DNA from 2 places in the Kitasatospora sp. NPDC004723 genome. Region 2 is predicted to be linked to the other one. Evidence: riboswitches for the same ligand, from Rfam matches in the RefSeq annotation. Region 2 holds a riboswitch; the other holds the start of a gene.

Region 1 (10,092 bases), on a different contig from region 2:
GCCCATGGCGTCGGTGATCAGGGCGACCCGGGCGGCGCCCGCGGTGCCGTAGGCGAGGTCGAGCACGGACGGGTGCAGGTGGACGCCGTCGTTGATCAGCTCGACGGTGACCCGCTCGTCCTCCAGCAGCGCCACGATCGGGCCGGGCGCGCGGTGGGCGATGCCGGGCATGGCGTTGAAGAGGTGGGTGGCGACGGTGGCGCCGGCCTCGATGGCCTCCAGCGTCTTGGCGTAGTCCGAGTCGGTGTGGCCGACGGCGGCGATCACGCCGAGGTCGGCGAGCATCCGCACGGAGTCGAGGCCGCCGGGGAGCTCGGGCGCCAGGGTGACCATCTTGGCGTGGCCGCGGGCGGCGTCGACCAGCTTGCGCACCAGCGCCGGGTCGGGGTCGCGCAGCAGGTCGGGGCGGTGGGCGCCGCAGCGGTTGTGCGAGATGAACGGGCCCTCGAAGTGGATGCCGGCGAGGACGCCGTCCTCGACGAGCTCGGAGAGCACGGCCGCCTGGCGGGTCAGGTCGTCGATCTCGCCGGTGACGGTGGAGGCGACCGTGGTGGTGGTGCCGTGCTCCAGGTGGGTGCGGGCGACCTTGAGGGCCTCCTCGGCGATGCCGGAGGCGTAGGACGCGCCGCCGCCGCCGTGCACGTGCAGGTCCACGAAGCCGGGGACGACGGTGTACCCGGTGAGGTCGAGGTCGCCGGGCGTGGCGGAGCCCCCGAGACCGGCGATCCGGTCGCCCTCGACGGCGAGGCGGTCGCCCTCGACGACGCCTCCGGGCAGGACCAGCCGGGCGCCGGCCAGTGCGAGTCGGTCCGCGGTCACGCGGTCACCTCCATGGAGAGCAGATCCCAGGCGAGCAGGCCCGCGCCCAGTGACGCGGCGGTGTCTTTGAGCATGGCCGGAACGACCTCGGGGGGCATCTGGAAGGTCAGCCGCTCGGTGACCGCCGCCCGCAGCGGGGTGAAGAGGGTGTCCCCGGCCTCGGCCAGCCCGCCGCCGACGATGACCCGGGACGGGTCGAGCAGGCTCTGGGCGAGCACGATGCCGTCGGCCAGGGCCTCCACCGCGCCCTGCCAGACCGCGACCGCGCGCGGGTCCCCGGCGTCCACCGCGACGGCGCAGGATGCCGCGTCGGCGTCGGGGTCGCCCACGGCCTCGGCCCAGGCACGGGAGACGGCGGAGGCGGAGGCGAGGGTCTCCAGGCAGCCGCGGGCGCCGCAGCCGCACTGCGGGCCGCCGGGGCGGACCACCACGTGGCCGATCTCGCCGCCGTAGCCGTGGGCGCCGGCCTCGATCCGGCCGTCGATGCCGATGGCGCCGGCGATGCCGGTGCCGAGCGCGATGAACAGGAAGCGCCCGACGCCCCGGCCGCCGCCGAGCCGGCCCTCGGCGAGGCCGCCGGAGCGCACGTCATGGCCCAGGGCGACCGGCATCGCGCCGCCGTCCGGGCCGGCCAGGCGCTCACCCAGCAGCTTGCGCAGCGGCAGGTCGCGCCAGCCGAGGTTGGCGGAGAAGACCGCGATGCCGTGCTTCTCGTCGATCGTCCCCGGGACGGCGACACCCGCCGCGAGGGGCGCGACGCCGAAACGGCTGCGGCCTTCGTCCGCCAGATCGGCGGCGAAGTCGAGGATGGCGGTGACCACGGCGTCCGTGCCGTGCTCCCGCCCGGTCGGGCGTCGTGCTTCGAACAGCACGGAGCCGTCCTGGGCGAGCAGCGCGGCTTTCATGCCGGTGCCCCCCACATCGAGTGCGATGACGTGCTTCACGGAGGACAGTTTCCCTTGACCAGGTCTAAGAGGTCTAGTCCAGTTGTCGGATTGGTCTGGTCCAAAGGGGTGAGCTTTGTCGCAGAAGCGTGTGGTGTGCGGCACTATGCGCGAGCTCCTCGACGGACCCCCGGGCGGGGGTGGGGGCGGGTTTGGCAGGTCGGACCGGGGATTTCGTTGCGCGGTGCGCAACGACTCCCGCACTTCGATAACTACCCGGCGTCCGGGTGTCGGAGGTGTGGACCACCGCGCGCCCGGTTTGGCACCCTTGCGGCCTTCCCCCGGCCGGATCCCCTTCCCCCGATCCGGTCCGTTCCACCCCAGGATCCCCCTCGAAGGCGGTACCCGCGTTGGACAGGCGCGCCCAGGTCCCCCCGGTCCCCACCCGGTTGTTCGGCGTCGCGTCGGCCGGCGCCCTGGCCGGAGCACTGGTGCTCACCGGCTGCGGCGGCCAGGGCGACGGCCCCGTCACCCTCAGGCTGGTCGCGGCCGACTACGGCGAGAGCGCGGACACCGGCTCCAAGCTGTACTGGGACGACCTCGCCCGCCGCTTCGAGGCCGCCAACCCGGGCATCAAGGTGGACGTCGAGGTGGCGAGCTGGACCGACATCGGCAAGCGGGTCGACGACCTGGTGAAGAGCGGCAGGTCGCCCGACCTGCTGCAGACCGGCGCCTTCGCCGACCAGGCCGCCGCCGACCGGCTGTACCCCGCCGCGGACGTGCTCTCGCTGGAGACCCAGGCCCGGATCATGGAGTCGTTCTCGCACGCGGGACAGGTGCTCGGCACCCAGTACGGCATCCCGTTCGTCTCCTCCTCCCGGGTGCTCTTCTACAACAAGGCGATCTTCCAGAAGGCCGGCATCACCCAGCCGCCGACCACCTGGAACGAACTCAGGCAGGCCGCCGAGAAGATCAAGGCCAAGGTCCCGGGCGTGGTCCCGTACGGACTGCCGCTCGGGCCGGAGGAGGCGCCGGCCGAGTCGATGCTCTGGACGCTGAGCGGCGGCGGCAGCCTCTCCGACGACGTCGGCAACTACACCATCGACAGTCCCCAGAACCAGGCCACCTTCGGCTGGCTCAAGGCCAACCTGGTCACCACCGGTCTGACCTACCCCGAGCCCGGCAAGGTGAACCGCACCCCGGTGTTCAGCGACTTCGCCTCCGGCAAGGTGGCGATGCTCAACGGGCACCCGACGCTGCTGCGGATGGCCACCAACGGCAGGATCGACTTCGGGACGGCGCCGATCCCGAAGAAGGACGGCCTGGCGAAGACCGGCAGCCTCGGCGTGGCCGACTGGATGATGGCCTTCAAGGCCAACGGGCACAAGAACGAGATCCGCCGGTTCCTCTCCTTCGTCTACACCAAGGAGAACCAGCTCAAGTTCGACGAGACCTACAACCTGCTGCCGGTCACCCAGGACGCCTTCGACGCGATGACCAAGGACCCGAAGCACGAGGACCTCAAGCAGTTCGCCGTCGGCCTGGGCAACGCGAGCTTCTATCCGTTCGGCGACCCGGCCTGGGCGGAGGTCTCCAACCGGATCAAGGCCGGCATCGGGGCGGCGGCGACCGGTGACGCCAAGCCGGTGCTGGAGGACCTCCAGCAGGCGGCGCTCAAGGAGGCGGCCCGGATCCGCAAGTGAACCCGGGCCGGGCGGCGGGGCGGCGGTACGGGCCTCAGTAGGTGATCGTGTAGACCTTGCGCAGCGTCTCGTGCACGGTCCAGGTGGTGCGGTCGCCCGCCCGCAGCACCCCGCAGACGCCCGGGCCGAGCTCCAGCACCGGGCCGCCGTCGACCACGACGGTGGCCCGGCCGCTCAGCACCACGAACACCTCGTCCGCCTCGACGTCGGTCGCCGTGCCCGGCGTGATCTGCCAGATGCCGGTCTCCCCGGTGGCGGATCCGGTGAGCACCAGACCGGACACCTCGGGGGCGCCGGAGACGATCTGGGCCGGGTCGAGCGGGTCGGGCACGAGTTCCGCGCTCGGGACGTGCAGGGCGAAGGAGGAGGCCGGGGTGCTGGTCATGGGGGCGACGCTAGCCGCCGGGCCCGGGCGGCGCAGGACGCAGAGTGTGTCGGGTCCGCAGGGGAGAATGACAGTCCGTAGTGATGGACGGAGGTGGGCCGGGATGGACGCGGACGACGAGGCGGCACGGGAACCGGCCGCGCCCGGCGCCCTGGACGAGCGGGACCGGGCCGTGCTGGAGCTGGAGGGCCGCTCCTGGCGGACGGCCGGCGCCAAGGAGCGTGCCGTACGGGAGGAGCTGGGGCTCTCCAGCACCCGGTACTACCAGCTGCTGAACGCGCTGCTGGACCGGCCGGCGGCGCTGGCGCACGCCCCGGTCCTGGTCAACCGGCTGCGCCGGGTGCGGGACGCCCGCCGGGCGGCCCGGTAGGCACGGGCACGGCGGGAACGGCGCGCGGGGCCGCACCGGGCCGACGGGTGACCCCCGCCCGGGGTGGGTACGGTGCCAGGCATGGGCCTTGCCGACATGACGCGACCGCTGACGGATGCCGGGCGCGAGGGGCTGGCGGCGCTGCTCGCCGCGCCCCGCGACGCCGTGATCGCCCTCGACTTCGACGGCACGCTCGCCCCGATCGTGCCCGACCCGAGCCGGGCCCGGGCGCACCCGGGCGTGGCCCCCGCGCTGCGCGCGCTGGCGCCGCGCGTCGGCACGGTCGCGGTGGTGACCGGCCGCCCGGCCGCCCTGGCGGTGGAGTACGGCGGGCTCGCCGGGCTCGGCGGGGTGGTGGTGCTCGGGCACTACGGCGCGGAGCGCTGGGAGGACGGGCGGCTGACCGCGCCGCCGCCGCACCCGGGCGTGGCCGCGGTGCGCGAGCGGCTGCCGGAGGTGCTGGCGGAGCTCGGCGCGCCGGACGGCACCTGGGTGGAGGACAAGGGCCGCTCGGTGGCGGTGCACACCCGGCGCACCGCCGAACCGACCGCCGCGTTCGAACTGCTGCGCGGCCCGATGGACGCGCTGGCGGGCGAGCACGGACTGGTGGTGGAACCGGGCCGGCTGGTGCTGGAGCTGCGGCCGCCGGGGGTGGACAAGGGCGCGGCGCTGACCGGGCTGCTGCGCGAGCGCGGTGCCCGCTCGGTGCTCTACGCGGGCGACGACCTCGGCGACGTCCCGGCCTTCGCGGCGGTGGAGGAGCTGCGCGGGAAGGGTCTGGCCGGCGTGCTGGTGTGCAGCGGCGCGGTGGGCGGGTCGCCGGACGCCCCGGTGCGTGAACTCGCCGACCGGGCGGACCTGGTGGTCCCGGGCCCGGCCGGCGTGGTGGAACTGCTCGGGGCGCTCGGGGAGGAGCTCAGCGCAGGGCGTTGAGCTGGTCCAGGAACCACTGCTGGGGCGGCAGCGCCGTCGCCGCGGCGGCCAGCCGCTTGGTGCGGTCGGCGCGCTCCCCGGCGGGCATGGTGAGCCCGGTGTGCAGCGCCTCGGCGGTGGCCACGATGTCGTACGGGTTGACGCTCAGCGCGTCCTCGCCGAGTTCGGCGTGCGCGCCGGCCTCCCGGGACAGCACCAGTGCGCAGCCCCGGTCGGAGACCACCGGGACCTCCTTGGCGACCAGGTTCATGCCGTCCCGGATCGGGTTGACCAGGGCCACGTCGGCCAGCCGGTAGGCGGCCAGCGAGCGCGGGAAGTCGTCGTCGACGTGCAGGATCAGCGGCTTCCAGTCGGGCGTGGCGAACTCCGCGTCGATCTCGGCGGCGAGCGCGCGCACCCGGTCGGTGTAGGCCCGGTACTCGGCGAGGTCGGTGCGGGACGGGTAGGCGAAGGCGATGTGCACCACCCGGCCGTGCCACTCGGGGCGGGTGCGCAGCAGGTGCCGGTAGGCCAGGAAGCCGCGGACGATGTTCTTGCTCAGCTCGGTGCGGTCGACCCGGACGACGGTGCGGCGCTCGCCGACGGCGGCGCGCAGGGCGGCGAGCCGCTCGTCGACGTCCGGGCGGTGGGCGCGCTCGCGCAGGAAGTCGGCGTCGGCGCCGAGGCCGTGCACGCCGAGGGCGGTGGTGCGGCCGGCGTGGGTGACGGTGAGCGCCTCGCGGTCGACCGTCGCGCCGAGGAAGCGCTCGCAGCAGTCGGCGAAGGCGAGTGCCCAGCGGCGGGTGAGGAAGCCCGCCCGGTCGGCGCCGAGGATGCCGGTGAGGACGGCCTCGGCGATGTCGTCGGGCAGCAGCCGCAGGTACTCGGGCGGCGCCCAGGGGGTGTGCGAGAAGTGGCCGATCCGCAGGTCGGGGCGGGCGGCGCGGAGCAGCGCCGGGACGAGCGAGAGGTGGTAGTCCTGCACCAGGACGGCGGCGCCGGGGGCGGCCTCGGCGGCGAGCGCCTCGGCGAAGGCGGTGTTGTAGGCGGTGTAGGACTGCCACTCGGTGCGGAAGCCGGCGTCGAAGGCGGGGGCGGTCGGGGTGTCCCAGAGCAGGTGGTGGACGAACCACAGGGTCGAGTTGGCGATGCCGTTGTAGGCCTGGGCGAAGGTCCGCGGGTCTATGTCGAGCATCCGGACGGCCTGCCCGCCGACGTCGTGGCCGGCCCGGTCGAGGCGGCCGTCCGGGGCCTCCCGGGCGGCCCGGCGGTCGGCGTCGGAGAGGGCGGCGCAGACCCAGACGGCGTCGGGGTCGTCGATCGCGGAGAGCCCGGAGACCAGGCCTCCGCCGCCTCTGCGGAGCGTCAGCGTGCCGTCGTCCGCGGTGCCGAAGGACACCGGCCCCCGGTTGGACGCCACCAGGACGGGGGCGGCGCCGGTCGGATTCGAACGCTCGGTCGTGTCAGGGCCCATGGTTGGTTGGTTGCCGGGGGTCCGGGGCGGCAAACCCCTCAGCGCCGGGTGGCGTACTCGGGGACGGTGTGCATCGGCGGGCGTTCGGTGGCGGTGACCGGGTGGGTGTGGGCGGTGAAGGCGCGGGTGCGCGGGTCGCGGGTGAACTGGGTGAGCCGGGGGTGGAGCAGGTCGGCGGAGGCCTTGAGCCGGTGGGTGCGGTCGAGCCGTTCCAGTGCGGTGCGGTAGATGGTGGCGGCCATCCGGCCGAGCGCCTGGCCGTCCTGGTGCCGGTGGTGGCGCACGCCGACGTCCACCTGGGCGAGCGCGTCCAGGCCGGCCGTCTCCAGCGCGTCGACCAGCAGGCCGAGTTCGACTCCGTAGCCGGTGGGGAAGGGCAGCCGTTCGAGCAGCGAGCGCCGGGCGGCGTACTCGCCGCCGAGCGGCTGGACGAAACCGGCGAGTTCCGGCCAGTGCAGGTTGAGCAGCGGGCGGGCGACCAGCTCGGTGACCCGGCCGCCGCCGGCCGGTACGACCGCGCCGTCGGTCTCCAGCGGCCGGTCGTACATCGCCTTGACCAGCTGGATGTCCGGTTCGGTGAGCAGCGGGCCGATGATGCCGGAGACCAGGGCGGGGTCGAATTCGCGCAGGTCGGCGTCCACGAAGCAGACGATCTCGCCGCGGGTGACCAGCAGCGAGCGCCAGAGCACCTCGCCCTTGCCGGGGGCGGCGGGTATCCGGGGCAGGATCGCGTCGCGGTGGACGACGGTGGCGCCGGCCTCGGCGGCGACCGCGGCGGTGGCGTCGGCGGAGCCGGAGTCGACCACCACCAGCTCGTCGACCAGCGGCAGCCGCTCCATCAGCTCGCGGCGGATGACCCGGACGATCTCGCCGACGGTGGCCTCCTCGTCCAGGGCGGGCAGCACCACGCTGACCGTGCCGGCCGGGCCGAGCGCGCGCTTGGCCGCCGGCAGCGTGTGCACCGGGCGGTCGGCCGCGCTCCACGAGCGCCGGCGCAGCCAGGACGCCGTCTCGGGGAGGAGCTCGGGGGTCGGTTCGGCGGGCACGGTGCGCTCCTCGGCGGGGTCGGGTACGGGGGTCGGGTACGGGGCCCGGTGGGACGGGGCATCTCGCGTGGCGGACGGTGCCGTTCGGGGTTGACGCCTTCGGATACAGTCTTCGTACAGCGGTCGGACCTTCGCACGCCGGGGTCACCGCTGAGCAGGACCACAACTTCACAGAGCTCATCCAGAGGGACTGAGGGAACGGCCCGTTGACGTCCCGGCAACCTTCTCGCACGGTCGGCTTCGAGCCCCGGCGGGACAGGTGCCAATTCCGGCCCGGGCGCGACCGCGTCACGGGGAAGATGAGGAGAGAGGCCTCGCCACCATGGCTATCGACACCGCCGTACCCGTCACCGTTGACCTCGGCCCCGCCGCCCAGCTGTCCTGTCGGGAGTGCGGCACCAAGTTCCCGCTCGGTCCCAGCTTCGCGTGCCTGGAGTGCTTCGGCCCGCTGGAGATCGCCTACGACTTCGGCAGCGAGGGCGCCGAGGAGCTGCGCAAGCGGATCGAGGCCGGTCCCGCGTCGATCTGGCGCTACGCGCCGCTGCTGCCGGTGCCCGCGGACGTCGCGAGCAAGCCGAACCTGAACCCGGGCTGGACCCCGCTGGTGAAGGCCGACAACCTGGGCCGCGAGCTCGGCTTCACCGCCCAGCTGCACGTCAAGGACGACTCCGGCAACCCGACCCACTCCTTCAAGGACCGCGTGGTGGCCTGCGCGATCGAGGCGGCCCGCGCGTTCGGCTACACCACGCTCTCCTGCTCCTCGACCGGCAACCTGGCCGGCGCGGTGGGCGCGGCGGCGGCCCGGGCGGGCTTCCGGTCCTGCGTGTTCATCCCGCACGACCTGGAGCAGGGCAAGGTCGTGATGGCCGGGGTGTACGGCGGCGAGCTGGTCGGCATCGAGGGCAACTACGACGACGTGAACCGGTTCTGCTCGGAGCTGATCGGCGACCCGGCCGGTGAGGGCTGGGGCTTCGTCAACGTCAACCTGCGGCCGTACTACGGCGAGGGCTCCAAGACGCTCGCCTACGAGATCTGCGAGCAGCTCGGCTGGCGGCTGCCGGAGCAGATCGTGATCCCGATCGCCTCGGGCTCGCAGCTCACCAAGATCGACAAGGGCCTGCAGGAGCTGATCAAGCTCGGTCTGGTCGAGGACCGGCCGTACCGGATCTTCGGCGCCCAGGCGGCGGGCTGCTCGCCGGTCTCGGCCGCGTTCAAGGCCGGCCAGGACGTGATCCGGCCGGTCAAGCCGGACACCATCGCCAAGTCGCTGGCGATCGGCAACCCGGCCGACGGCCCGTACGTGCTGGACATCGCCCGGCGCACCGGCGGCGCGGTGGAGGACGTGACGGACGAGGAGGTCGTGGCCGCGATCCGGCTGCTGGCCCGCACCGAGGGCATCTTCGCGGAGACCGCGGGCGGCGTGACGGTCGGCGTGCTCAAGAAGCTGGTCGAGACCGGGCAGCTGGACCCGTCGAAGGAGACCGTCGCGATCAACACCGGCGACGGCCTGAAGACCCTCGACGCCGTCTCCGAGGCCGGGATGACCGCTGTGATCCGGCCGAACCTGGAGTCCTTCCGGGACGCCGGCCTGGCGACCGCCTGACCCTCGCGCCCCGCACGTCCCACCCGTCCCGCCCCCAGCCCCGCCCCGGCCCCGCCCGCGCGCCCGCAACGAGGAGACCCCCATGAGCGCCAACGTCCGCATCCCGACCATCCTGCGCACCTACACCGGCGGCGCCAGCGAGGTGCCCGCCGAGGGCGGCACGCTGGGCGAGGTCATCGCCGACCTGGAGAAGAACCACGCCGGGATCGCCGCGCGCATCCTGGACGACACCGGCAAGCTGCGCCGCTTCGTCAACGTCTACGTGAACGACGACGACGTGCGCTTCGCCGAGGGCCTGGCGACGGAGATCAAGGACGGCGCGAACGTCTCGATCATCCCGGCGGTCGCCGGCGGCTGATCCCGCGCGTGCCCGTTCCCTCCGGGACGGGCGCACCGCCTCCGGCTGTCCGCGGCACGGAATTCCGTGCCGCGGACAGCCGCGCTTATTTTGGCGGGAATATTTTCGGTGCCGGGCGGAGTAAAGTGTCGCTCGACCGGGAACAGAGGCCGCCCTTCCGCTCATCCGGGCTCATCCGGGAACGAATCCACCGCACCGCCACCGCCGCCGACGTCCGCCCAGTGGGACCGGGGCCGGGGCCCGCGGCTCGGGAAACATGTCAGGCCGGTGTCAGAATTCTGACCGGGATTTCTGGTAATACGTCCGCTATGTCCGGCGGGAAATGCGGCTTTCCTGGTGTTTATGTCCGTCCTGTCCCCCGTGGTGCCGGGTGAATTCCCCGACATTGGGCCTGTTGCAGAGGGCGTCGATCCGGATACATTCAGCCGCGGTCGACGCAATCGCCCGTTCGCCGGATGCCGTTCGGCGACATCGGGTGGATCGCGGCGTGCACGGCCGCGCCCAGGGGGGGTTCCCCGGGCCGGCAGCCAACCAGACC
Region 2 (10,092 bases):
ATGCCGACGTGGCTGCGGTCGTCGCGGTAGATGATCAGGTCGCCCGGCTGGGCCTCGGCCAGCGACGGCACCCGGGAGCCGTAGTTGCCCTGCGCCTGCGAGGTGCGCGGCAGCGAGACGCCGGCCTTCCCGTACGCCCAGACCATCAGGCCGGAGCAGTCGAAGGTGCTCGGGCCGGTGGCACCCCAGACGTACGGCGAGCCCTGCTTGCCCATCGCGTTGGAGACCGCGGCGCCGGCCATGCCGCTGGCCTGCGGCAGGCTGCCCAGGTCGGTGCGCTCGTTGCCGCGCGAGGCGCGGTCGGCCTGCTGCTGCGCCGTCTTCAGCGCGGCGCGGTCGGCGGCGCTCAGCGAGTTCAGCAGGTCCTGGGCTTCCTTGAGCTTCTTGTTGACCTCGGCCTTGGACTGGTTCAGGTCCTTGGTGGTGGTGTCCAGCGAGGCCAGGACGGCGGCGGCCTCGGTCTTCTGCTGGTCGAGCCGGCGCTGCTGGTCCTGCAGGCCCTTGAGCGCCTCGGCCTGGCTGGAGCTGGCCTGCTGCACGCTGGAGGCCTTGTCCAGGTAGCCGGACGGGTCCGAGGAGAGCATCAGCTGGACGGACGGGTCGATGCCGCCGGTGCGGTACTGCTCGCCCGCCACCTCGGACAGCCCGGCCTGAAGCTGGGTCATCTGCTCCTGGCCGCGGGCCACCTGGTCCTGCAGCTGGTCGGCCTGCTTGCGCAGCTGGTCGGCGCGCTCCTTGGCGCCGTTGTACCGCTCGGTGGCCTGCTCGGCCTCCTCCTGCAGCTGGTCGATCTGCGCCTTGACGTCGTCCTTCTTGGGCGACGGGCTGGGCGCGGCGTGGGCGGCGACCTGGGCGGAGAGAGCGACCGCGGTCGCAGCGGCAGCGGTGAGCACGGAGACCCGCGCGCGGCTCGGCTGCTTGGGACGGCGGTGGGAGGCCAAGGGACCGGCTCCTTCTTCCAATGGCCTCACCCGAACGGGTGAGAATCCGGAAAATAGGTTTGACGCCAGACCCTAGTGAAGATCCACGATTCGCGCCACTCCCCCGATCGCGTGAACCCGCGCCGCCGATCTGACTTCACAGAACTCGCACAACATTGCCATCAGGGCGCTGACCAGCCGTCATGCCGGCCTGCTCGCGCCCGGGGGCGGTTACGGCCGGGCCAGCCGGTTCAGCAGCAGGACCGATGCGACGGGGCGCGCGCCGGCCTTCCGCACGCCCTCCGCGACCTCCCGGTCGGTGGAGACCACCACCACCGGGCGCCCCTGCGGCTCCGCCCGGACCAGTCGGCGGATCAGCTCGTCCGCCGTCTCCCCGGTCCGGCTGAACCGCACCCGCACCCCGCGCGGCGGCGCCATGATCACCGGCACGTCCAGGTCCTGGCCGTCGAACACACAGGTGACCTCCGCCTGGGTGCGCTGCGCCAGCATCGCCAGCCCGCCCAGCAGCCGGATCCGCTGCTGCTCCAGCGGCAGCGTCGGATAGCCCGTCTTGGTCACGTTGTAGCCGTCCACCACCAGATGGACCTGCGGGATCGCCAGCAGCTGGTCCAGCAGCGCCGGATCGTCCTCGGCCAGGCCGCGCCGCGCCACGTCGTGCGGCGAGGCCGAGCCCGGCTCCACCGCCTCCACCAGGTCCGCCGGGCGGATCTGGGACACCGGCAGCGCCAGCTCCCGCTGGAGCCCCTGCGCCGACTGCAGCACGGTGTCCAGCAGCAGCCGCAGCCGCATGTCCTCGACGCCGCGCCCCTCACGGGCCGACCGGCGCCCCTGCTCGGCGGCGTTCTCCAGCTCCGTGACCCGGTGCCGCAGCCGGCGCGCCTCGCTCTCCGCCGTGTTCCGCTCGGCCGCCGCCTGCGCCCTGACCGCCTCCAGCTCGGCGGCCACCTTACGGGTCTCCGCCTGCGCCCTCCGGGTGTCGCTCTCCAGCGACCGCAGCCTGCGGCGCAGCGAATCCGCCTCCCGGCGGACGTCCTCCGACTCGGCCCGCTGGCGGTCCAGGTCGGCGCGCGCCGCCGAGCGCACCTCGGCCAGCTCGGCCTGCAGCTTCTCCACCAGCCGGGCCGCCTCGGCCGCCGCGCCCTCGGCACCCGCCCGCTCGGCCTCCTCGCCGGCCTCGGCGACCAGCCGGCTCCACCCCGCGGAGCGCACCAGGTAGGCGGCCGCCGCGACGTCCATCGGGTCCGCGGCGCCCGGCACGGTGCCCGACTCCAGGGCCCTGACCAGGTCCGGCTGGCCCAGTCGCAGCCGCTCCGCTATCCGCGACCGGAAGGCCGGCTCCGCCTCCAGCGCCGCCGCCAGCGCGGTCGCCGCGTACTTGGCCCGGCGCGCGGGGGTGAACTTGGCGTACTGGCGCAGCGACTGGGGCAGTTCCGCGAGCGGCAGCCCGCCGAGCGCGTCGGAGGCCAGGCCCACCACACGCCGGCGCACGCCCTCGGGCAGCGGCCGGTCCAGGGTCTCGGCGCCGCCCGTCGCGCTGCCCGCGACGTCCCGGGCCGACCCGTCGACGGCTGCCGCCGGCTCGTCACCGCCGCCCGACTCCTCGCCGGCGGCCGCCTCGGCCGGGGCGTCGGTGCCGGAGGGGGCGGCCCCCGCCGCGTCCGGCGTCCGCGCGTCCACAGCGGGCTGCCGCCCCTGCGGCCCGCCGGGCTCCTTCGCTGCGTCCACCACGTCCTCGGCTCCGATCCTGGTCCAGCGGGGTACGGCCCCCGGCCGCCGCCCCCGTCACACTCGTGCGTTCTCTCTGTATTGTCCTGTGCGGCGGTCGGCCATGCCCCGCACCGCCCGCCGCACGGATCAGGCGGTCAGGCCTGCTCGGCGCCGTCGGCCGCGCCCGGGCGGGCGACCAGTTCGACCTGGTCCACCGCGTTGCACCAGCGGCAGCGCACCGACTCGACGGTCTCGCTGAGCACCTGGGTCTCCTCGACCTTCGACTCGCCGGCCAGGTCGAAGTGGAGGAACTCGGTCACCCGGGCGGTCCGGGTCACGTCGAAGCGGGTCAGGTTGCCGCAGAGCGTGCAGCGCCAGCGCGTCTCGGCGGTCAGGGCGGGGACGGTCATCGGGGGTCCTCTCGGGTGGTCCCTGGGTGGGCTCAGGCGCTCCCCCCGGAGCCCCGGCGTCGGCGGCGGGAGGCGGGATTGCCCGCCCCAAGCCTATTGCCTGGGGCAACCTTCACGGCCACCGGCCGACCGGCCCGCACCGGGTAGCCCACCTGCCGTAACCGCACGGTGGGCGCCGCGTGCCGGAGGGATGCTGGGGCCCATGGCCCTCCCGGTCCTCCCCGACCTCACCGGCGCGCGCCTCGGCCGTCCGGCCGCCGCCGCACCGGCCGTCTGCTACGCGCTGATCGCGCTCAACACCGCGGTCTTCCTGCTCGGACCGGCCGCCGGGCTCAACCCGCTCTACGGCCACGGCCGGGCCCGGGTCTGCGCGGAGCAGCGCTACGAGCAGCGCTGGGGGGCCGTCCCCGCCGAACTGCTGACCGGTCGCCCGCTGACCGCCGGCCAGCTCGCCGAGGCCCCCGACCCGGTGCCCGGCTGCCCGGCCGCGCCCACCCCGGGCAAGCACCCGGCGCTCTCCGTGCTCAGCGCGCTCTTCCTGCACGGCGGCTGGCTCCACCTGCTGGGCAACCTGCTCTTCCTGCACGTCTTCGGCCCCACCGTGGAGCGGCGGCTGGGGCGCCCCCGGTTCCTCCTCTTCTATCTGGCGTCCGGGGCGCTGACCACCTACGGCTTCGCACTGGCCGAGGCGCACTCGCCGGACGCGACCCGGGTGCTGATCGGCGCCTCCGGGGCGATCTCCGCCGTGCTCGGCGCCTACCTGCGCTTCCACCCGCGGGCCCGGGTCACCACGCTCGTCCCGCTGCTGCTCTTCCTGCCGCTGCGCTTCCCGGCCTGGCTGGTGCTCGGGCTCTGGTTCGCCCTGCAGTGGTGGTCGGTGCACGCCGCCGGGCCCGGCGTGGCGTACCTGGTGCACGTGATCGGCTTCGCGGCCGGGTTCCTCTACGCCTGCACCCTGACCGGGCGCCGGCCCCGGACCGCCCGATACGCTGGCGGCACCTCACAAAGGAGTACGCCACCGTGATCACCGCCATCGTCCTGATCAAGACCAGCGTCGACCGCATCCCGGAGATCGCCGAGGCGATCGCCGCCATCGAGGGCGTCAGCGAGGTCTACTCGGTGACCGGCGGCTACGACCTGGTCGCGATGGTGCGGGTGGGCCGGCACGACGACCTCGCCGAGGTGATTCCCGGCCGGCTCAACAAGGTCCCGGGTGTCGCCCACACCGAGACCCAGATCGCCTTCCGCACCTACTCCCAGCACGACCTGGAAGCGGCCTTCTCGATCGGTCTGGACGAGTAGCGCCGTCGGCGGGGCCTCAGCCCTCCCGGCGGGTGTCCGCGACGCAGCGGCCGCCCTCGTTGCGGTAGGTCCAGGCCGCGCCGTCCGTGACCAGCTCGCGGACGGCGGTCAGGAACCGGTCCACGTGCTCGTCCGGGGTACCCGCACCGAAGCTCACCCGGATGGCGTTCAGGCTGCGCTCGCCGGGCAGCGAGGGCTCCGGCGCGCCGCACTCCGAGGGCGCGGCCTCCTCGTCGCCGAGCAGCGTGCGGACCAGCGGGTGGGCGCAGAACAGGCCGTCGCGCACCCCGATGCCGTACTCGGCGGACAGCGCGGCCGAGAAGTGCGAGCTGTTCCAGCCCCGGACGACGAAGGAGAGCACGCCCACCCGGTCCGAGTCCGCGCCGAACAGGTTCAGCACCCGGACCTCGGGGATCTCGGCCAGCCCGGCCTTCAGCCGCGCGACCAGCGCCCGCTCACGGGCCTCCAGCGCGTCGAAGCCGGCCTCGGTGAGCGCCCGGCAGGCCGAGGCGATGGCGTAGGCGCCGATGACGTTGGGCGAGCCGGCCTCGTGCCGGGCCGGGCCGGTGTGCCACTGCACGGCCACCGAGCCGTCGGCCTCCCGGGCCACCGTGCGGGTGGCGCCGCCGCCGGCCAGGTACGGGTCGGCCGCGTCCAGCCAGTCGGCCCGGCCGGCCAGCACCCCGGCGCCGAACGGCGCGTACAGCTTGTGGCCGGAGAAGGCGATCCAGTCGACGTCCAGCTCGCGCACCGAGACCCGGTGGTGCGGGGCCAGCTGCGCGGCGTCCAGCACCACCCGGGCACCGTGCCGGTGGGCGGTGCGGGTCAGCTCGGCGACCGGCCAGAGCTCGCCGGTGACGTTGGAGGCGCCGGTGACGCAGAGCAGCTTCGGGCCCTCGGGCGAGGCGGCCAGCGCGGCGTCGAAGGCCTCGACCGCCTCGGCGTGCGAGCGGGGGGCGCGCAGGTAGGTGACGGCCAGACCGGCGTGCGCCCAGGGCAGCAGCGAGGCGTGGTGCTCGGTCTCGAAGGCGAACACCTGGGTCCCCGCCGGGACGGCGCCGGCCAGCAGGTTGAGCGAGTCGGTGGTGGCGCGGGTGAAGACCACCTGGTCGCCCTCGCGCAGGTCGAGGAACTCGGTGACGGTGCGGCGGCTCTGCTCGAACAGGTCGGTGGAGAGCTGCGACAGGTAGCCGGCGCCGCGGTGCACGCTGCCGTAGTACGGGGCGTAGGCGGCGACGTCGTCCCAGACCCGCTGGAGCGCCGGGGAGCTGGCCGCGTAGTCGAGCGCCGCGTAGCCGACCTTGTCACCGTTGGCCAGCGGGACCTGGACGTCGTGGCCGAGGACGGCGAGGGGGGCGCGGAGAGAGGTGCCGACGGACATGAGGATGCACTCCTGTACGGGTCAGGGACCCCGGGAGTGTTGTCGGTCCGGCGTCCGCGCTTGCCACGCGGACGATGCGCCACGCGACCCGGTCCTCACCCAGGGCACCCCGCCACGGACGGAGGGTTGCCGGACAGCCAGCTGGGGCTTGACGCTGTCGCTCATGACCTGGCGAAGACTCTAGGTCGCGTCCGTCCCGCGGTCAAACAGGAGTCCGCATCCCGGACAGCCGGAAGGGCCCGGGGGATGCTGCTCCCCCGGGCCCCGATTCCCGCGTCACGGCCGGGCGGTGGCCTCCGACCAGTGCTTCAGCAGATCGCCCGCCGCGCCGGAGTCGATGGCCGCCGCGGTGCGCCGCATGGCCGTGCCGAGCTGCTCGGCGAGCGGCGCGTCGGTCAGCTCCAGCGCCACCAGCGCGGCCGCCGAGTTCAGCAGCACCGCGTCGCGCACCGGCCCGTGCTCCCCGGCCAGCAGCCGGCGCGCGACCTCCGCGTTGTACGACGGGTCCCCGCCGCGCAACGCCTCGATGCCGACCGGCTCGATGCCGACCTCGCGCGGGTCGAAGGTGGTCTCGGTGACGGCGCCGTCCCGGACGATCCAGACCCGCGAGGTGGTGGTGATGGTGAGTTCGTCCAGCCCGTCGTCGCCCCGGAAGACCAGCGCGGCGGCGCCGCGCTGCGCCAGCACCCCGGCGATCAGCCCGGCGAGGCGGGTGTCGAAGCAGCCGATGGCGTGCGAGGTCACCCGGGCCGGGTTGGTGAGCGGGCCGAGGATGTTGAAGGCGGTCGGCACCCCGAGCTCGCTGCGGGCCGGACCGGCGTACCGCATCGACGGGTGGAAGGTGGCCGCGAAGCAGAAGGTGAGCCCGACCTCCTCGGCGATCTCGGCGACCCGGCGCGGGCGCAGGTTCAGGCTGATGCCCAGCTTCTCCAGCACGTCCGAGGAGCCGCTCGCCGAGGAGGCGGCCCGGTTGCCGTGCTTGACCACCTTGGCGCCGGCCGCCGCGGCGACGATCGCCGACATGGTGGAGATGTTGACGGTCTTGGCCCGGTCGCCGCCGGTGCCGACGATGTCCACCGCCGGACCGGGGATGGACAGCGGCTCGGCGTGCGAGTACATCGAGTCCACCAGACCGGAGATCTCGTCGACCGTCTCGCCCTTGGCCCGCAGCGCCACCATGAAGCCGGCGATCTGCACCGGGGAGGCCTCCCCGCTCATGATCCGGTCCATCGCCCACGCGGTGGCCGCGCGGTCGAGGTCCTCCCCCCTCAGCAGCGCCGACAGGATGTCGGGCCAGGTGCGGACCACCTGCGCGGGCTCGCTACCGCCGTTCGCAGGGTGCGCGTTCACCATGGCTGACTCCAGCTCTCGCTCCCCGCGGACGGGGAAGGACGTAGGGACGGAGTCAGCCTATCGAGCGGCGGGTGCCGGGGCTCCGCCGTTCGCCCTTCTTCTCTTGTACTGAGACGCGAGGTGAGACGGCCGCCCCGGACGGCCGCCCCGGACGGCCGGGCCGCCTACCGCGAGGCGGGCGCCCGCTTGGCCACCCGCGCCCGCAGCAGGGTGGCGACGGCCTCGGCCAGCGCCACCGGGTCCACCGGCTGGGAGATCGCCGCGTCGGCCCGGCTCCAGGCGGCCAGCCAGGAGTCCTGCGGCCGGCCGATCAGCACCAGCAGCGGCGGGCAGCCGTAGATCTCGTCCTTCAGCTGCCGGGCGAGCCCGAGCCCGCCGGCCGGCACCGCCTCGCCGTCCAGGACGCAGAGGTCGACACCGCCCTTCTCCAGCGCCTTGAGCACCGCGGGAGTGGTCGCGCACTCCAGGTGGTCCAGCTCCGGCAGGTCCTCCGCGGGCCGCCGGCCGAGAGCGGTCAGCACCTGCTCGCGGGTGGTGCGGTCGTGGCTGTAGACGAGAACGGTCAGCGTCTCGTCGGTCGTGTACGCCATGGGCCTGCTCCCTCACGTGTGATCCGGACCACGTTCGCCTCTCCCCGGATGCTACTCCCGATCACCCGCCGCCGAGCCCTTCCCGCGAGATCCTCCCCGAACCGCCGCCGCCCGCCACTGGTCCGGGCGGAGCACGGCGCGTCACCCCCGCCCGCACGGACCACCCGTACGGCGGACGAGTGGTCTCTCCCCTTACTACCGATGGCCCCGCAGGACCGCCGCGACACGCCGCCAGGGCCCCCGGAAGGGCCTTCGAGGAACCGTCAGAAAAGGGACACGCCGCTGCTCAGCACGGGTGGGTGCGGTCCGCGGGGTGCCAGGGGGGCATACCGCACGCACCGGACACTCCGAGGGAGACCCCCCGGCGTGAAGACGGAATAAGGGACCGACATAATGTCCGTCGTGGCGACAGCAACAGCAGTAGAAACCGGGCACGCGCACGGATCGGTCAACCGGCCGAACATGGTCAGCGTCGGAACGATCGTCTGGCTCAGTTCCGAGTTGATGTTCTTCGCGGCCCTCTTCGCGATGTACTTCACGCTCCGCTCCGTCAAGGGGCCGGAGTTCTGGACCGAGAAGGCGCACGCCCTCAACGTGCCCTTCTCCTCGGTCAACACCACGATCCTGGTGCTCTCCTCGCTCACCTGCCAGCTCGGCGTCTTCGCTGCCGAGCGCGGTGACGTGAAGAAGCTCCGCTCGTGGTTCACCCTGACCTTCGTGATGGGCGCGATCTTCATCGGCGGCCAGATCTTCGAGTACACCGAGCTGGTCAAGAAGGACGGCCTCTCGCTGTCCTCCGACCCGTACGGCACGGTGTTCTACCTGACCACCGGCTTCCACGGTCTGCACGTGACGGGTGGTCTGATCGCCTTCCTGCTGGTCCTGGGACGGACGTACGCAGCCAAGCGCTTCACTCACGAGCAGGCCACCGCCGCGATCGTGGTGTCGTACTACTGGCACTTCGTCGACGTCGTGTGGATCGGCCTGTTCGCGACCATCTACCTGATCAAGTAACCAGCTGATCAGGTCGCTGGCCACCGGCCTCGGGTCCCGCCCTCACCGGCGACGGCCCGATTTCGCCGGTGCCGACGCTCCCACCGACCGACCGCGCGCGCAGCCCTAGACAGGCAGCCTCGTGCCGGCCAGACCGGCCGCCGGGTGCACCCACCAGTCGACCAGATCCTGACACCGGGGTTATTCCGTGAAAAAGCTCTCCGCACGACGGCGCCACCCACTGGCGGCGCTGGTCGTCCTACTTCTCGCCCTGGCGGCAACCGGGGGGCTGTACGCCGCGTTCGCGCCCGCCGACAAGGCGCAGGCCGACGTCGCCGCGCAGTCGCTCGCGATCGACGAGGGCAAGAAGCTCTTCGCCGTGGGCTGCTCCTCCTGCCACGGCCTGAACGGCCAGGGTTCCAGTGACGGTCCGAGCCTCGTCGGCGTCGGCTCCGCCGCGGTGGACTTCCAGGTGGGCACCGGCCGCATGCCGGCCCAGCAGCCCGGCGCCCAGGTGCCGCGCAAGCCGAACATCTACTCGCAGGCGGAGATCGACCAGCTCGCCGCCTTCGTCGCCTCGCTCGGCCCCGGTCCGGTGACGCCGACCGAGGAGCAGTACACCTCGACCAACCCCGAGGATCTGTCCAAGGGTGGCGAGCTGTTCCGCACCAACTGCGCCCAGTGCCACAACTTCTCCGGCCAGGGCGGTGCCCTGACCCAGGGCAAGTACGCCCCGTCGCTGGAGGGCGTGGACGCCAAGCACATCTACGAGGCCATGCAGACCGGCCCGCAGAACATGCCGTCGTTCCCGGACAGCACCATGCCCGAGGAGCAGAAGAAGCAGATCGTGGCCTTCGTCCGCCACACCACCAACGATGAGCCCAACCCCGGCGGTCTCACGCTCGGCAGCCTCGGTCCGGTGACCGAGGGTCTGTTCGGCTGGATCTTCGGTCTCGGCGCGCTCATCCTGGTCGCGATCTGGGTCGCCGCCCACACCACCAAGGCCAAGAAGTCATGAGCCACGACATGTCAGAAGAGAACCTGCCGGAGTCGCACGGCTCCGCCGGGCACCACGAGGTGGCTGCCCACGGCGATCCGTTCGCCGACCCCGGTCTGCCGGCCCACGAGCCGCGCCGCACCGACATCGACGAGCGGGCCGCCAAGCGGGCCGAGCGTCAGGTGTCGCTGATGTTCGTCCTCTCGATGCTCGCCACCATCGGCTTCATCGCCTCGTACGTGGCCATCGACCCGGACAAGATCGTCTACATCTGGCCGCTGGGCCATGTCAGCGCGCTGAACTTCGCGCTCGGCATGACCCTGGGCGCGGCGCTGTTCCTCATCGGCGCGGGCGCGGTCCACTGGGCCCGCACCCTGATGTCGGACCACGAGATCCCGGCCGAGCGTCACCCGATCGA

What was found. A riboswitch is a leader RNA that binds a small molecule or an ion and turns the genes downstream of it on or off. The one in region 2 is predicted to bind S-adenosylmethionine.
Region 1: it holds a riboswitch for S-adenosylmethionine, as region 2 does, so the genes downstream of both, thrC (threonine synthase) here and ABZW10_RS08670 (aminotransferase class V-fold PLP-dependent enzyme) in region 2, are expected to answer to the same signal.

What each region holds. Positions count from the first base shown of each region.
Region 1 is NZ_JBEXJT010000001.1:76,946-87,037, forward strand. It holds gene nagA (N-acetylglucosamine-6-phosphate deacetylase) at 1-819, opposite strand, end outside; gene ABZW10_RS00405 (ROK family protein) at 816-1,763, opposite strand; gene ABZW10_RS00410 (extracellular solute-binding protein) at 2,114-3,406, shown strand; gene ABZW10_RS00415 (cupin domain-containing protein) at 3,441-3,791, opposite strand; gene ABZW10_RS00420 (DUF3263 domain-containing protein) at 3,895-4,161, shown strand; gene otsB (trehalose-phosphatase) at 4,243-5,094, shown strand; gene ABZW10_RS00430 (trehalose-6-phosphate synthase) at 5,078-6,547, opposite strand; gene ABZW10_RS00435 (glucosyl-3-phosphoglycerate synthase) at 6,586-7,593, opposite strand; SAM riboswitch class I at 7,768-7,899, shown strand; gene thrC (threonine synthase) at 7,916-9,196, shown strand; gene ABZW10_RS00445 (MoaD/ThiS family protein) at 9,279-9,554, shown strand.
Region 2 is NZ_JBEXJT010000005.1:147,140-157,231, forward strand. It holds gene ABZW10_RS08645 (NlpC/P60 family protein) at 1-941, opposite strand, end outside; gene ABZW10_RS08650 (NYN domain-containing protein) at 1,152-2,453, opposite strand; gene ABZW10_RS08655 (hypothetical protein) at 2,804-3,058, opposite strand; gene ABZW10_RS08660 (rhomboid family intramembrane serine protease) at 3,261-4,082, shown strand; gene ABZW10_RS08665 (Lrp/AsnC ligand binding domain-containing protein) at 4,079-4,360, shown strand; gene ABZW10_RS08670 (aminotransferase class V-fold PLP-dependent enzyme) at 4,377-5,741, opposite strand; SAM riboswitch class IV at 5,793-5,910, opposite strand; gene trpD (anthranilate phosphoribosyltransferase) at 6,018-7,094, opposite strand; gene ABZW10_RS08680 (hypothetical protein) at 7,259-7,684, opposite strand; gene ABZW10_RS08685 (heme-copper oxidase subunit III) at 8,078-8,698, shown strand; gene ABZW10_RS08690 (c-type cytochrome) at 8,886-9,695, shown strand; gene ABZW10_RS08695 (Rieske 2Fe-2S domain-containing protein) at 9,704-10,092, shown strand, end outside.